DNA from 3 places in the Alkalihalobacillus phoenicis genome. Region 3 is predicted to be linked to each of the others. Evidence: riboswitches for the same ligand, from Rfam matches in the RefSeq annotation. Region 3 holds a riboswitch; each other region holds the start of a gene.
The links. A riboswitch is a leader RNA that binds a small molecule or an ion and turns the genes downstream of it on or off. The one in region 3 is predicted to bind cyclic di-GMP.
Positions count from the first base shown of each region.

Region 1: another riboswitch for cyclic di-GMP. It lies ahead of AA0017_RS00230 (EAL domain-containing protein); the one in region 3 lies ahead of AA0017_RS14885 (EAL domain-containing protein).
Region 2: another riboswitch for cyclic di-GMP. It lies ahead of AA0017_RS02965 (type II secretion system protein); the one in region 3 lies ahead of AA0017_RS14885 (EAL domain-containing protein).

Region 1 is NZ_CP154853.1:54,021-59,547, forward strand. Features, by position in the region: gene AA0017_RS00220 (hypothetical protein) at 1-256, shown strand, start outside; gene AA0017_RS00225 (hypothetical protein) at 521-760, shown strand; cyclic di-GMP riboswitch class II at 1,096-1,179, shown strand; gene AA0017_RS00230 (EAL domain-containing protein) at 1,302-3,386, shown strand; gene AA0017_RS00235 (PilZ domain-containing protein) at 3,421-3,792, shown strand; gene AA0017_RS00240 (YjfB family protein) at 3,835-4,146, shown strand; gene AA0017_RS00245 (flagellar protein FlaG) at 4,266-4,640, shown strand; gene AA0017_RS00250 (flagellar hook-associated protein 2) at 4,776-5,527, shown strand, end outside.
Region 2 is NZ_CP154853.1:666,258-671,784, forward strand. Features, by position in the region: gene AA0017_RS02955 (type IV pilus twitching motility protein PilT) at 1-970, shown strand, start outside; gene AA0017_RS02960 (type II secretion system F family protein) at 970-2,178, shown strand; cyclic di-GMP riboswitch class II at 2,371-2,454, shown strand; gene AA0017_RS02965 (type II secretion system protein) at 2,544-2,984, shown strand; gene AA0017_RS02970 (prepilin peptidase) at 3,105-3,866, shown strand; gene pilM (type IV pilus biogenesis protein PilM) at 3,903-4,838, shown strand; gene AA0017_RS02980 (hypothetical protein) at 4,838-5,392, shown strand; gene pilO (type 4a pilus biogenesis protein PilO) at 5,389-5,527, shown strand, end outside.
Region 3 is NZ_CP154853.1:3,139,757-3,145,283, forward strand. Features, by position in the region: gene AA0017_RS14880 (AraC family ligand binding domain-containing protein) at 1-761, opposite strand, end outside; partial or broken gene AA0017_RS14875 (iron chelate uptake ABC transporter family permease subunit) at 1-12, opposite strand, end outside; gene AA0017_RS14885 (EAL domain-containing protein) at 887-3,058, opposite strand; cyclic di-GMP riboswitch class I at 3,151-3,237, opposite strand; one part of gene AA0017_RS14890 (IS3 family transposase) at 3,408-4,294, opposite strand; one part of gene AA0017_RS14890 (IS3 family transposase) at 4,294-4,570, opposite strand; gene AA0017_RS14895 (hypothetical protein) at 4,781-5,527, opposite strand, start outside.

The DNA of each region.
Region 1 (5,527 bases), 1.8 Mb from region 3:
TCAGGAACAGATTAATGGAATAGAATTTGTTTTATTTGATAAGACATCTACGGTAAGTAATTATCTAAATTGTCTATTTGCGTGTGAATCTAAAAGAATAAATATTCAATTTGGTTTGAGTAAAAACATTTGGGATTTTCTTTTTAATGGCAAAGGGTTTGAAGACAATGAGCGGAAGGAATTATTTAATTTAAAACCGTTCTCAGGAAAAGAATATGAGTTATTTAGAGATGGGACAATAATTAAATATAATTAGATTGACTGCTTTGGGATGAAGCTCCAGCCACTTTCAGAAGGTTTTTTGATAAGAAAAGAACAGTAGAATATGGATGAGTAATACTTAGAGTGGCCAAGTGAGGTTACTTTGTTTCTTTTTGAGCAAGTGAGCAATTTTTTGCTAGTACAATTGAAAGTGGTAAAATCTTATTGTGAACCTTTATTAATTATTCTATTGTTTTTACCGATCTATAATAGAATAAATCATAAATTCCGCAGCTAGCCACTCTAGGAGGACATATAAATGAACAAAGAAACCCAAGAACATAAAAAATCCCTAGAATCTCAACTACAATACGCAAAGCAACAAGACCAAATCTTAGCCAAAATAGAAGAAAAACTCCATAAAATGAAAGGAATAGCCGAATTCGCCCGTGATTTTCAGCTATCCATAAATGAAAAAAACAAACTAAACACCCGATTAAACGAATTAAAAGAAGAAGTATCTCTACTAGAGAAACAATTACAGCCTATTGTCCATTAGAACTGGAAGCTATAACTATCTCATTATTAGCAACAACCTCAAAGGCCTACTAAGTGAAGTCACTTATTGGGTCTACCAAAACGGAGCCAGCGGAATGCCTGGAGACTCCTGTGGGAATAGTGAAGGACGGGAGACCCCACAGCGATGAGCGAGGAGGCTCCCGACTCACCCGCGGAACGCGTAGGGCATGTAGCTGGCGGAGTAAACCAACTCCACCTTTTCTCGCTTTTTAGTATTCTCAAACTTATCAAAAAATGTTCACTGAATATCAATTGATCTTTAGTTTTTTAGTCCTGTAATAGAGTTAAGGATATTAGAGGATCTAGTAAAATATACATAGATTTGGGAGCGAGGAATGGCTATTTGTATGTGGGCACTTAAATAGCTGGGAGCGAGTAGTGCAACCGACCGTCAAGTTGAGGGTCTTTTTTTTATTTAAACAAACAGAAACAAGAGGGCAATTTGCTTTTGTCATTGCTTTTATTTTACAAAGATGATTACTTGGGGAGCTTTCTTAGAAAGAACATATGGGGGAATTCAAATGGTGGAGCAACAAGTAAGTTTAAAGGAAGAGGTTTTAAGGGAATTAAGAGATGTCAAATATGCGTTGGACCAATCCTCGATTGTGGCATTGACGGATCAGCGTGGTGTGATTCTTTATGCCAATGAGCAGTTTTGTAAAATTTCTCAGTATTCATTGGAGGAACTACTTGGTCAAAATCACCGTATTTTAAATTCAGGTTATCATACTGCTACTTTTTTTAAAGAAATGTGGAAAACGATTGCAAGGGGAGACACGTGGAAAGGGGAAATACGAAATCGGGCGAAGGATGGTTCTTATTATTGGGTCGATACGACGATTGTCCCTTTTTTAAATGAACAAGGAAAACCTTATCAGTATGTTTCTATTCGAAACGATATCACGATCCAAAAACAGATGGAAGAAGATATTCGCAAAAGTGAAGAGAAATATCGCTTGATTACCGAGAATTCCTCTGATCTAATTGTGACGCTCGATTCAAACATGAATGTGCTTTATTGTTCGCCTTCATCGATTCCGTTTTTAGGGGAGCGTCTAGAAGGAGAAGCCAAGACGAATTTACTCGATTGGATTCATATAGAAGACCGCAAACATTTTAGTGAGGGAATGTCCCGAATGAGTGGGGCGGAATGGACATCTACTGAATTAGAATTTCGGATTCAACGAAAATCAGGACAGTATATTGATGCGGAAGCGAAGTTAAATCCGATTTATAATGAGCAGGAAAAAAGTGAGTATTTTTTATTAGTGATTCGTGATGTGACCGCGCGGAAAAAGAATGAACGCTTAATCTATCAATTGGCCTATCACGATACATTGACAGAATTGCCAAATCGTCGTTTTTTTATTGACCGCTTACGGAAAGAAATACAAAACCTGAAGCACTCCCACCTCCAATTGGCGGTTTTATATATCGATGTTGATAAATATAAATACATCAATGATTCATACGGGCATGAGGTCGGTGACTTAGCCTTAATTGAAGTAGCTAAGCGGATTAGGCAATGCCTGCGTTCTTCTGATATCGTCGCCCGAATTGGCGGAGACGAATTTACAATTTTACTTACTAGTTTATCTAGCAAAAAAGAAGTAGAGGTCGTTTCACAACGAATTATTGAGAGCTTTCGAGACCCTGTTGAAATTGGAGAAAGAATGGTTGAACTTTCGTGTAGTGTTGGGATTTCCCTCTTTCCTTCTGACGGAAATAGTGTCGATGAATTGTTAAAAAGAGCGGATATTTCCCTTTATACGGTCAAAGCACAAGGAGGAAATAACTTTCTTTTCTTTCATTCCGATATGGAAGAACGCTCATTGGAACGAATTTTGATCGAAAATGAGCTACGGAAGGCGATTCAGCAAGAGCAGTTTTATATAGAGTATCAGCCTAAAAAAAATATCGAGACAGGAGCTTTAATTGGGATGGAAGCCCTTGTCCGTTGGGAGCACCCAGAATTAGGCAGGATTGCCCCGAATAAGTTTATTCCGATTGCAGAAGAAACTGGTTTAATAATCCCACTTGGTGAATGGGTCCTTAGAGAGGGTTGCAAGCAAAATAAAAAGTGGCAAAACCAAGGGCACTCACCTTTAACATTATCGGTCAATTTGTCGACCCGCCAATTCTCGCAACCGAATTTAGCTGAGAAGATTAAAATGATCCTTGATGAGACCGAATTAGATGCAAAATGGTTGGAATTAGAAGTGACAGAAAGTATTATGATTGATTTAGATAATACGGTCCAGACGCTTCAAGAAATTCGCGATTTAGGTGTTCATATTTCAATTGATGATTTTGGGACTGGCTATAGCTCGTTTAGTTATATTAAACATCTTCCTGTCGATACGTTAAAAATCGATGCGTCCTTTATACGTGACATTCATGTAAATAAAGAAAGCTTGGCGATTGTTAAAGGAATTGTTGATATTGCCCAAGCATTAAATATGAATGTCATCGCAGAAGGAATTGAAAGCCAAGAACAGTTGATTAGTTTAAGTGAACAAGGCTGTAGCCAAGGGCAAGGATTTTTATTTAGCCACCCTTTATCAAACAATGAATTTGAAGACTATTTGAATGCCCAACTAAATTAGTTGAAAAGAAATATTTACATAAGGGGTGTGAGGAATGAAATATCCAGCCGATGGGATTTTTAAACGGAATGAAGGGTTTCGATTGCTTTTTAAAGAGCCGCTCGTTGGAACGATGAGTATTAAGAGTATTCAAGGTATAGGGGTGGAAAGTAATACAGGAGCGATTCAAATCATCGATATGAGTTTAAAAGGGATGAAAATCATTTCAGAACTTCAGCTTCCTGTTGCAACGGAAATTTTGCTGAAGTTTATGATTCTTGATCAACCGTTTCGTCTAAGGGGTGAGCTCATTTGGAGGAAGGATCGTCAGCAAAGCTGTATGTACGGGGTCGAGTTTGAGCCACATTCTTATTCGGAAAAAGAGTTATTAGATGCCTTAAAAAAATATGTAGTGGTGAATAAGTAGGTTGTAGAAGAGGACCTTTATCTAGACGGAATGCTGTTTTTTATGTATAATTTACCAAATAAAGAAGGGCGATTGGATTCCATTCGTCTGCGTTTTCAGCGGGTAAGATCATTCAGCCATTTTTGTTTTACAATCAAATGGGAGGGTTCTAAAATCGATATTCCACTATTATCAATCGCTCTAAATCAAGGCAAGGTTCAGCAACAAGTAGGAGTTTCTTTATTAAAACAAAACTTAGGGCAAGCTGAGCAGCAAGGTCAAGCGATCCAAAAATTGATGAGCTCAGCCGATGTAAATGCGGTTGAAAGAGCGGCTCAGCCACATTTAGGTCATTCAATTGATATTAAATTATAGGAAAGAGTTTCCTTCGTGGGAGCTTTTTTCTTTTTTGTGACTATAATAGGCCTTTGTTCCTCTTTATTTATCAAATTTATGTCCGATATAAGTAAAAATGAGACGTGGAGGATACAAAAATGGAGATTAAGCCAACAACTGATGCCTATGCTTTATTTAAAGCCAAACCTGCCAGTGATGATGCCCAATTTAAATTTAACTTTGAAACTCCAACTTCTATTGTGACTAAAGGAGAAACGGAATTTAAGAAAAACTACCAAGGGGCTATTCCTGCAGAAGTATTAATGAAGAAAGTCGATAGTATGAATGAGCTCTTAAAGTCAAATCAAACTTCAGTGAAATTCAACGTCCATGACGATTTAGACCGTGTTTACATTCAACTTATAAGCACGCATACAGACGAAGTTGTCAAAGAAATTCCCCCAGAAGTTTTTCTCGATATGGTCGCCTCCATGTTACGCAATGTCGGATTAATTGTAGATGAACGAGTTTAATCTATTATATAGAAGAAACTAGGAACTGATTCAATTCAGTTCTTTTTTTTGTAAGAGAATTAGGAAGAAACGTAAACAAACAGTCGACAAATACCGATATAGTAAGTAAGAGGAAACAGGTAGAGGAGTGGGAAAATGGGAATTAGAATGGCTGGTATGGCTTCTGGGATGGATATCCAGGAGATAGTCAATAATTTAATGACGGCTGAAAGAATGCCGATGAATAAAATGCTACGCGAGCAACAAACAATCAACTGGAAAATGGAAAGTTATCGCGAAATTAATACAAAATTTAATACATTCCGAAATAATATTTTTGATAACGTCATGCGTGCTTCGAAAATGTTAGCGAAAACAGTCACGAGTTCGAACTCGAATTTGGTGACAGCGACAGGAAATTCGACTGTCGGTAATACGACGATGCGGTTGTCAGAAGTGAAACAGCTTGCATCGGCTGCATCTGTAGCGAGTAGTGGAAGCATCATTTCGGAGGGGGCAGATTTTGATCCTAATAAGCCGATAGGAGAGCAGTCTGGGTTTGCGAACTTTGATGAAGATGATGAATTAACCATCACAACTCATGGCCCCAATGGTCCTGAGACAACGACATTTGAATTTTCAAAGGAGCAATCATTAAATCAAATTTTACAACAGATTAATTCTTCAAATGCTGGGGTCACGGCTTTTTATGATGATGTATCAAAAATGGTGAGTTTTTCTCGTACGGAAACAGGGAAGTTTAATGATGTAACGAATGGAAAAGAAATCGAATTTGCAGGAGATTTCTTTTTAAAAGGGTTAAAAATGGAAGAAGCTGAGGAAACGGGCGGTCAAAATGCTATCTTCACCATTAATGGACTAAAAACACAACGACCTACGAATACGTT
Region 2 (5,527 bases), 2.4 Mb from region 3:
TGGGATTCCAGCCATGTTTCGTATAAATGGAGAGTTACAAAAAGCGAATGATCTTATGATAAAGCCTGATGATACAAAAGATATGGCGAAAGCGTTAATCCCAACGAATCTCTGGGAGCAATTTAAAGAGAAGAAGGATTTAGACTTTTCCTATGGGATTGCAAACGTATCCCGCTATCGTGTGAATGCTTATTATCAGCGTGGTTGTGTCTGCCTAGCGATTCGAGTTGTCCCAACGTCCATACCTAGTTTAGAAGAGTTGAATATGCCTGATGTGTTAAAGGAGCTCTCCCAAAAACCGCACGGCCTTGTCTTAGTAACAGGTCCAACTGGTAGTGGGAAGTCGACGACATTGGCATCGATGATTGATTATGTGAACCGGAACTTTAACCGTCATATTATTACATTAGAAGATCCGATTGAATATTTACATAAACACCAAAAATGTGTGATTAATCAACGTGAGGTTGGGTCAGATACGAATAATTTTGCGAACGGGTTAAAAAGTTGTTTACGACAGGATCCGGATATCATTCTCGTCGGTGAGATGCGAGATAATGAGACAATTGCCACGGCGATAACGGCTGCAGAAACCGGGCATCTTGTGTTAGGGACTCTTCACACAACCGATGCGGCTTCAACGATTGATCGGATCATTGATGTGTTCCCTCATACCCAGCAAGCTCAAGTCCGAATTCAACTTGCCTCGGTGTTAAGAGGGGTCATTACCCAACGTTTATTTAAGCAAAAAAACTTTTCAGGCCGAGTCGCAGCAACGGAAATTTTAATAAACAATGGGGCAGTACGTAATTTAATTCGTAATGAGAAAATTTACCAAATACGCAGTGTAATGCAAACGAGCCGAGCTCAAGGGATGCATACATTAGAGATGTCAATTAATCAACTGATTAAAGAAAATCATGTTAGCAAAGAAACGGTCTTACCTTATTTGACTGAAGGAGCGGTTTAATGGGGCTTTATTCATACCAAGGAAAAAAAGTGAATGGAGAAAAAGTGCTTGGGAAACTACAAGCGAAAACGATAAAAGAGGCAAGACTTCAGCTAAAGGAGCAAGGGGTTATCGTCCTGCAGCTTGATCCGATAAATGAATTATTATTTAAAGAGCTCGATCTCGGGTTAAAAAAAGTTAAAACTCAAGATTTTGTCTTGTTTTTACGGCAATTCTCCACTTTGTTAAAAGCTGGAATTCCGATCGTTGCGGCGACAAATATATCCGCTGAGCAAACGACGAGTAAGGCATTAAAGGGAGCATTAGCAGGGGTAACAGAGGATGTAAACAGTGGAATCTCTTTATCAGAAGCAACGAAAAAGCATCCCGCGATTTTTCCAGAATTATTTGTGAATATGGTTTATGCCGGAGAAATGGGTGGAAATCTCGATGATATTTTAGAACGGCTTGCCGATGATTATGAAAAGCAGTATCGAACGAAACAAAAAATCACTGCCGCGATGACCTATCCACTCGTAGTTAGTTTATTTGCGTTAGTAGTAGTTGTTTTTCTCTTAACCGTTATCGTTCCGATGTTTGCTAGTATGTTTGCCAACATGAATCAGCAACTCCCGTTAATTACAATTATTGTCATGAGAGCTGGTGAAATGATTAGTGAATTCTGGTGGCTTCTGTTAGGAATGGGGATCATAATCGGAACGATGCTCGTCTTGGTTAAAAATGATCGGAAATATCGCTATTATTTTGATCTATTTATTTTGAAAATTCCTGTACTTGGGAAACTTGTTCAAAAAGCAGTATTAGCCCGAATTACAAGGCTTTTAAGTTCTCTTTTTGCTAGCTCGGTGCCGATTATAAATGCCGTTGAGGTTGTGGAAAGAATTGTTGATAATGAGGTCGTGAATCGAGTCTTAAAAGATGCTCGCCTTCATCTCGAAAAAGGAGAATCGATTGCTGTTCCTATGAAAGCTCATTGGGTGTTCCCGCCACTCGTTACTCAACTGATAACAGTAGGCGAAAGAACTGGTACTTTGGATACGATGTTGGAAAAAGTGGCAGATTATTACGAAGCTGAAGTCGATACCGGAACCGACCAATTAAAAGCGTTTATCGAACCCGTCATGATTGTAGGACTAGCCGTCATTGTCGGTACAATCGTCATGGCGATAATCATTCCGATGTTTACTCTTTTTCAACATATTGGGTAAAAAACTTCTGTGATGAAGATAAGCGGAAAAAGCTTTATCTTAGGCAGTCAATCTTTTTTATTTTTGAATAAAAAAGACTAGACAAATAGACCTAATTTAGATAAGATTCTCTTAGATTCATTTTGTTCGATATATTGAATAAACAAATTAAAATAGCTAACTCTTAATGGTTTAATAGCTTTTTTAACAACTTATAAAATTGGATGTGTTGATCGATTATCTGTATGTGGGCACTTGGATAGTCAGGAGCAAGTAGTGCAACCGGCCAAGTTTGTAAATAAAGTAATTGGCCTTTTTGTATGGACAATTACAAACACAATCTTAGCATCAAAAACAATACCAATTATTATGAGGAGGAAAAAAGGATGAAAAAGTTATTACAAAGAGTAAAAAACGAACGAGGATTGACATTAGTTGAATTACTAGCAGTCGTTGTTATTTTAGGGATCATTGCAGCTATTGCTATTCCGAGTATTGGAAATATTATTGAGAATAGTAAGAAGGATGCAGCGGTAGCGAATGCTCAGCAGATTTTGAGTGCTGCGACGTTGTATAAGGCTGGGACTAGTGGGGCGTCAGGAGATTTAGCTCATAATGTTTTAGGTGATTACTTAGATGGAGGAGTTGTTACAGATCCCTGGGATACTAGTGAAGATGGTAACATTGATGATTATACAGTGACTGTTGGGGCTGGCACAAATGGTGCCGATGCTGTATCTATTAATTTTTCAGGAGAATGTGAAATAAACGAGAAAACTTCTCAAGAGCTTACTTCATTAGGTAGAGAGGCGTGCACTACCGAATAGTAAACTAAATTTAATCTATATAATAGTAATAGTCTTAAAATAAAAGACAAAAAGCCTATCCTTACAGATAGGCTTTTTCCATAAAATCTTTCAACTAGTCATTAAAAAGGAGGAGCGGGTGTGGAGCTGTTTATCATTATCTATTTAGCGGTACTCGGGCTTTGTTTAGGCTCGTTTTATAATGTAGTCGGTTTGCGGTTGCCTAACGGAAATTTATTCACTCGAGCTCGTTCTTATTGTCCGAGCTGTGATCGAACTTTACAAGCACAGGATTTATACCCGCTTTTCTCTTATCTATTTTTGCGGGGGAAATGTCGGAGCTGTCAGGCACCGATTTCTCCGCTTTATCCACTGATTGAACTGAGTACAGCGACTTTATTTGTTTTTGCTTTTTGGCAATTCGGGTTTGATTTGGAGCTTCTTGTCGCTCTCCTATTAATCTCGTTATTGATGATTATTATCGTGACGGACATCCGATATATGCTGATTCCCAATAAGCTATTGCTCTTTTTTAGTCCTTTTTTTATCGGGCTTCGGTTGTTTGTTGTCCCTTTTGAACATTGGTGGGAGCTACCTTTAGGAGCGGCTGTTGGGTTTGGTTTATTACTCTTAATCGCTGTCATTAGTAAAGGCGGCATGGGCGGTGGCGATGTGAAATTATTCGCCCTTCTTGGTGCAACCCTTGGTTTTGAATTGGTTTTGTTAGCGTTTATTTTCTCCTGTTTTTTTGGTGCGGCGATTGGTGGAGTTTTGATGCTAACTGGAAAAATAAAGCGAAAACAACCGATTCCGTTTGGTCCCTTTATCGTACTCGGCACATTACTCAGTTATTTTTACGGACATGACTTGATTCAGTGGTATTTGCATATAAGTGGTTTTTAACAAAAAGAGAGATCATTAAAGTTCGGAGTGAACAGTATGGGGTTTTTATCATTATTTAAACAAAAGCGTCGTCATGCCCTGATTTTAAAAGATCATGTGATTCGATACATAGGAAGTACAAAGCCTGAGCATGAATCAATTACAACAATCGATGAGATTATTTTACCAGCAGGGCTTATCCATGACGGATTAATTGTGCAAGAGGAAGAGTTAATAGAGTTACTTAGCCCATATATCGAAAAGTGGGGGTTGAAAAACGAAAAAATCCAAATTTGTATTCCTGACAGTCAGCTCATTATTCGTCGTCACCAAGTTAAAAAAGGTCTAAGTAAGGAAGAGATTAAAGGACAACTTTATCATGAACTTGGTGAAACGTTGCTTTTACCATGGGAGGATCCGATTTTTGATGTTCATACGATTGAAAAAGGAAAAAAAGAGGATGAGGTTTTATTATTTGCTGTCCAGGAGAAAGTTGTTCAGCAATTGATTCTTTTTTTCGGAAAGTTGTCCATTGAACTGAATGCCCTCGATGTTCGTTCTCTTTGTAGTTACCGTTTGTTTTCGGAGCAATTTACGTGTGAGGAACAAGAGGAACAGCTTTTAGTACAAATGGATCAACATTCTTTGACGTTTACTGTTTTTCAAAAGGGACGGCCGTTGTTTTTTAGACATATTTTTCAAGAGTCGGTCGAATTTATGGCTGAAGAGGATCCTGTTTTTTCTTATGTCGAACAGGCCTATCAAGAGATTGAACGGGTGATTAACTTTTATCGTTTCAATGTTAGAGTCGGGAAAGGAAAATACTCTCATCTCTTCTTATGTGGCGATCATCAGAACCTATCAGACTTAAAAAATTATTTAGCCGAACAGTTAGATTTTCCTGTCATCCAGTATAAAAAGCTGGCTGAAGATGAGTCTAATGCTCGCTACTATGACAGTTATGGGCTTGTTTTGAAAAAAGAGGTGCATTGATGCTTGAGGTAAATTTACTCCCTGAAAAACGAAAACGTGATATAACGCCACTGTTTATCTTCCTAATTATTTTATTGTATCTCATCTTTATGGTCGTCTTTACAATGAATCAGGCACAGCATGCTAAAACAAAGGTAGTTGACAATCAGCAACTATTAAATGAAGTTCAACTCGAGATCGCAACGCTCAACCAGAGTTCGACAGCCCTGAATATGTCGGAAGAGAAAAAATGGAATATGGCTGTATTAAGGTTAGAAAAAGACATTTCTTATGTGCCGAGTGTGATGCAAGAGATGGTTCGCTTATTGCCGGCTAATGTTGTTTTTTTCGACTTTCAACTGAATGGACCTTTATTTATTGAAATGAATGTCGAGTTTGAACAAACAGAGGAAATGGCTGCTTATCAAAATGAGTTGAAACAGTCAGAGGTCGTCGACGAGGTTTGGGTTTTAGAAGTGAGGACAGAAGAAGGGGCAGATGACCGTTCTTATACAGCAACTTTTCAAGTCCAGTTAAATCAAGCTAACTTAGAAAAATTAGGTGAGAGCAAATGAGATTATTTTGGCCTAAAAAAAGAATTTTATTTTTGGTGCTCTTTTTTTCGCTCGTCCTTTTAGTTCATTTGTATTTGTATTTTTCGCTCGTTCGACCACATAGTGAACAGGCGGCAAGGATAGATGAGCAGTTGA
Region 3 (5,527 bases):
AGCAGCAGTTGGTCATCGTTGTAACCAACACTTTTAGCAACCACTTTTAGACGTTGATTCGAATAGAGTAATTCCTTTGACCTTTTCATTCTTATTTGCGTGAGATAGTGACTCGGCTTCACCCCAACATAAGCTTTAAAGATTTTTGCGAAATTCGTTGGACTTAACCCAAACCATTCTGCGAGTCCCTTGATCGAAATCTCTTTCATATAATTTTCATTGATATATTTCACGATTCGTTCGATTACTATATGAGTGTCACCACATTCTTTTTGTCTCTGCCTATTTGATACAATGGTATACATCACTTCTTGAAAACGAATTCGTTGCCTCCACTCTTGCAAAGGATCTTCGGTCTCTTTGTTTTCATCGATTTGCTTTAACAAAGTCAGAATTTGTGAAGTGTCTTTAATAGAAACTTCCCCTTCGTCTAAAAATGGGAAAGACGCTTGCATAGGGGCCCCACCTCCAAAACACTGATAGAAAAAGGGAATGGCATAAAACCGAACAGGTTCTGTACAATCAACGACTCCTTCGACTATTTGTCCGGGAGCTAACAAAAAGACCTTCCCTTGCTCCACGACATACGTTCTTTCATTACAAGTTAATCGTCCTTTTCCAGAGATGATATAAATGAGCGTATGCTTTGAAACATATTTACGCTTCATTTCCGAACCCGGCTCATAATGTTTATAATGAATCTCAGAATAGACAAACATTGTATTCTTCAGTTGAGTCAGTTCCCTCTTCGTTAACATCATGTAACTTCCTTTCAAAGAAAATCCAAATGATATTGATTCTCATTATCTAACAGTCATTTTACTTGATGACAGCCAAAAAAAGAAGCTTTTCTCAGGGAAAAGCTCCATTTAAATACTGGAAATGACTAGTTATTCATTATATTCTCTTTAAAATATTTAAATTTATCTATCTCAATAATTCGACTATTTGGGACAAGTGGACTCTTTTTCATTTGTAAAGCTAGCCGATTCAATAGCTGAAATAACTGTTCACTTTCCTTCGTATCACGATTAAATTCTACCCCATATCGGTAAGTGTTCCTCTCCACCTCTTGTCTCCAAACAATACAACCAGAAGCCCTTATATGCTCTCCTAAAACCTCGGTCTCAAATTGATAAATAATCTCTTCATTTACAGCTAAACATAAATGTGATAAGAAACAAATCCCCCCAAGTCCAATATCTTCAATGACCACCTCCGAATAGCCTAATTTAATATCTTTATCTTTTATTTTGATAATCGTCATTTGTGAGCTTAGAGGAAAAGGAAGAATGATCCGGAAAAATTTTCTTCTATTCTTATAATTTATTTCAATTTCATAACTAGTTAAGGCTAACTTTGGCTTTCGGAGGTACTTCTCAAACTCATGTATAGGGACCGGTTTGCTATAAATAAAACCTTGTATTTCATCACAATCTTGCTGTTTTAAGAAAGTCAGCTGCTCATGTGTTTCGACTCCTTCAGCCACTACTTTTAAACCTAGACCATGTCCTAAGCGAATGATTGACTTTACAACAGTAGCTTCAGATTCATTCGTCGTAATATTCCGAATAAAATGCCGATCTATCTTTAAGACATCTACCTTAAATTGCGTTAAATAAGCAAGCGAAGAATAGCCCGTTCCAAAGTCATCTAATGACACTTTTATCCCTAATTTCTTTAATTCGGCAATCGTTGATTCGACTAAGTCTTGGTTATTCAAAATAGATGTTTCTGCAATCTCTATTTCTATCCATTTCCCATCTACTTTTGTTCCCTTAAGAATTTGTTGAATATTATCAATTAAATTTGATGCTGAAAACTGATGAGCTGAGATATTGATAGAGATTGGAACAATCGGAGCTCCTCCAAGTTCCCATGCTTTTATTTGCTTACAGGCCGTTCGTAAAACCCAATATGTCAGTGGGAATATAAGTCCAGACTCTTCCGCTATTGAAATAAAATCTTTCGGTAAGACCATCCCCCATTCCGGATGTCTCCAACGAACAAGTGCTTCTGCCGCTATCATTTTTCCAGAATCTGCTTGCACTCGTGGTTGATAATACAATTCTAACTTGTTTCCTTCAATCGCCATACGCAGGTCTTTTTCAAGCGAAAACCTTTTATAACTGTCGATATCCATGTCCGGATGATAAATTCGATATGTATCTCGACCTTGTTCTTTTGACCGATATAAAGCGATATCAGCTTTTTTTAATAAGGATTGAACATCTGTACCATGTTGTGGATAAAAACTGATTCCTAAACTAACCGTTACATAAAATTCATGATCAGATATCTTAAAAGGACATTCTTCTAAATGAGTAATAAAATCTTTAACTATCTTATCTACCACTTTTTCGGTCTGGAACTGCTTATCTAAAATGACGGCAAATTCATCGCCTCCTAGCCTGGCAATAAATCCTTTTAAACCCATTTGTTGAATTAATGTTCCAGCCATTTGTATGACTAATTGATCACCGATATGATGTCCCAATGTATCATTAATATTTTTAAATCGATCCATATCTAATGAGATCAAAGCAAAGGAGCTTTTGTTTTGATTCGACTCCTCTATTATTTGTTGTAACTTCTTTTCAAAATACCTGCGGTTAGGTAAATCTGTTAAAAAGTCATGAAAAGCAATATAATCAATTGATCTCTCAAAGCTTTTGCGCTCAGTAATATTAAATGAATAACAAATTAACCCCTTATTCCAAGGTATCACTCTAACTTTTAGCCATACATTCGCTGGTTTAAAATATTCTTCAAACACAACGGGAACTTGTTTTGCCATTGCCTGATGTGCGTACTTACTAAAATTACTATCTACTTTTGATTCAGGGAATAAATCCCAAAGAATATTACCAATAAGCTCATCATTTGTTTTCCCAACAAACCTCTCAACTTTATGATTGACGTATATAATACACCAATGTTCGTCTAAGACCAGAACTCCTTCTGTTATATTTTCCAATATAGCAAAACTTGATGATAACTGTTGAATATATTTAGTTGACACTCCATTATCTTTTGAATCATCCCTTTTTTGGACCATATCCCTGAGCCTCCTTCTCGTTTTTATAAAAAAAGTGACCCACTCGAAGAAACCGAGCAAGCCACTTTTAAAAATAAGCACTAATGTGGGAATTCGGTAACTGGCTGACATAGGATCAAGATCCGTTAGTCCCTATAGCTTTGCGTCCCCACCTTTCGATGAGTTTGCCTTTATCAATTTGAAACCGTTTTATACCTACTTACATTATAGGTATTTTTACCCACTATAACAACCATTAATTAACTATAAAGATGTAAATTTCCCAATATTACTCTCTCTTCTCTCAGGGATAAAAGAAATTGGGTTTATAGACTGACCTAGTCATTTGAGACAGTAATAAAACACCTTCTTAGGCTGCCATATCACCAAACTCTATTGGTGTGTGGTAGCCTAATTTTTCTTGGATACGCTCTTCGTTATAATACCTCATAAATTGATCTACACGATCCTTTACTTCTTCTAAAGACAAAGAATTGAATTTAACATACTGAAATTCTTCTGATTTCAGGTTCGAATGGAAAGATTCAATGACAGCGTTGTCCCAACAGTTTCCCCGGCGTGACATACTACTGACTAAATGCTTTTCTTTTATCCGATTTTGATAAGCATAAGAAGAATAGACACTTCCTTGATCGGAATGGATGATGACTCCTTTAGGGTTCCCTCGCTTTTCTAGTGCTTCATCCAAGGTATCAATCACCAAAGGGATTTGTTGATGAGTATAAAGCTTATAAGCAACGATTTGATTATTAAACAAGTCTATGATCGTTGATAAATATAAGGTGTCTGGACCATATTGAATGTAGGTAATATCCGTTACCCACTTTTGGTTAGGCTTGCTTGCGTGAAACTCTCGCTGTAATAAGTTTGGCGCGATAACGACAGATTCCCCTTGAGCTTTCCACCTTCTTTTTTGCTTGACTCTACATTGAAGGTGGTATTTCTGCATGATCCGTTGAACGGTATTGCGGTTTAATTTGATCAGATAGTCACGTTTTAGTAGCTCCTTGATTTTACGATGACCATATCGATACTTTGTTTTTTCACAAAGGTAAATAATCGTTTCCTCTTCCTTAGACAACTCGACTGATTGCGCAGATGCCCAGCGATAATAGGTGGATCTGGGAACATTTAAAGCTGATAAAATAGCTGATACTGTATATTTTTTTCGTAAAGTCTGGACTAGTTGGAGGACGATTTCTTTCTCAACTCCTTTTCGATCTCCAAATACTTTTTTAAGATTTCATTTTCCTGTTTTAAGTGATTCATTTGACGTTCTTTCTTCTCTTCATTACTTGAACTGTCAGGCCCATGACCATATGAATATTGTTTTCCTATTGGTTGTTCGAATCGATGAACCTGATTTTCACGATACCACTTCATCCACGTTTTGATTTGGGATACATTTTTAATCCCATACTTCTCCATGATCTCACGGTTAGTAAACTGACCACTCATCTTATCTTTCACAACTGACCACTTAACCTCATTTGAATATACGTTTTTGCCCATGCAAAAACACCTCCGAATTAGTACTTTGTTTAAGTGTACCATTTCGAAGGTGTTTTATAGTGTCCCAATAATTTAGGTTAGTTTATTATAATAAAAAAGTGATGTAGCTTTTTGTGCTCATCACTTTTTATATAAATTGTTTTCAATTGCTAAGATAGCTATTTATCGTTCTGTAATCCCTACTTTATTTATATGCTTGTATGGCTATACTTAAGCCTTCACAATCCCTACCACATTGCTTTTCGGAATAGTTGGGTCATGTTTGACGATAAACGCTTTTGAAAAACGGCTATGGTATGTTGATTCATGTGACTTTGGCGTTAAAATAATGAGTTTTCGTTGCAACTGTTCCACATATAAATCAAATACTTTTACTTTTCTATTTTCATCTAACGCACTATCAAACTCATCAAGGACAATAAAACCTGGGGTCGTTTGTAAGTTTTGTAGGAGTGCTAAAGCAAATAGAAGGGAACTAAGTGATTCTTCTCCACCAGATACCCCTTTTCCCACTTTCCCCCCACGTGCTTTGACACTTACATCCTCTAAGGCTCCTTTATGCCCTTCTTTTCTTGCTTTAATGTATAGTTTAAAAAGTGTCCGTTGTCTTCGGTCCTCATAGGATTCCCAACTAACATCCCCTTCAAATTGAAATTCATTCATATACATTTTAAAGCGCTGTTGAATTTCTAGAACTCGCATGTTTATCGTGATCTCTAGGTTATTCTTTAGCTCTTGTGTCCGTGCTGTATCTTGCTCAAGCAATAGCTTTGTTCGATTATACTCATTAGCTAATCGCTCATATTCCTCATTTATCGTTTCATAGTTTGCCTCTGCTGCTGGGTCAATCCCATCTTCAGAGCGGGCCCAATCGAAATTAGCTTTCCCTAATTCACTGTTATTACGTAACTTCGCAAGCGTTAATAACTCCCCACCTTCTAACTTAGATGAGCACTC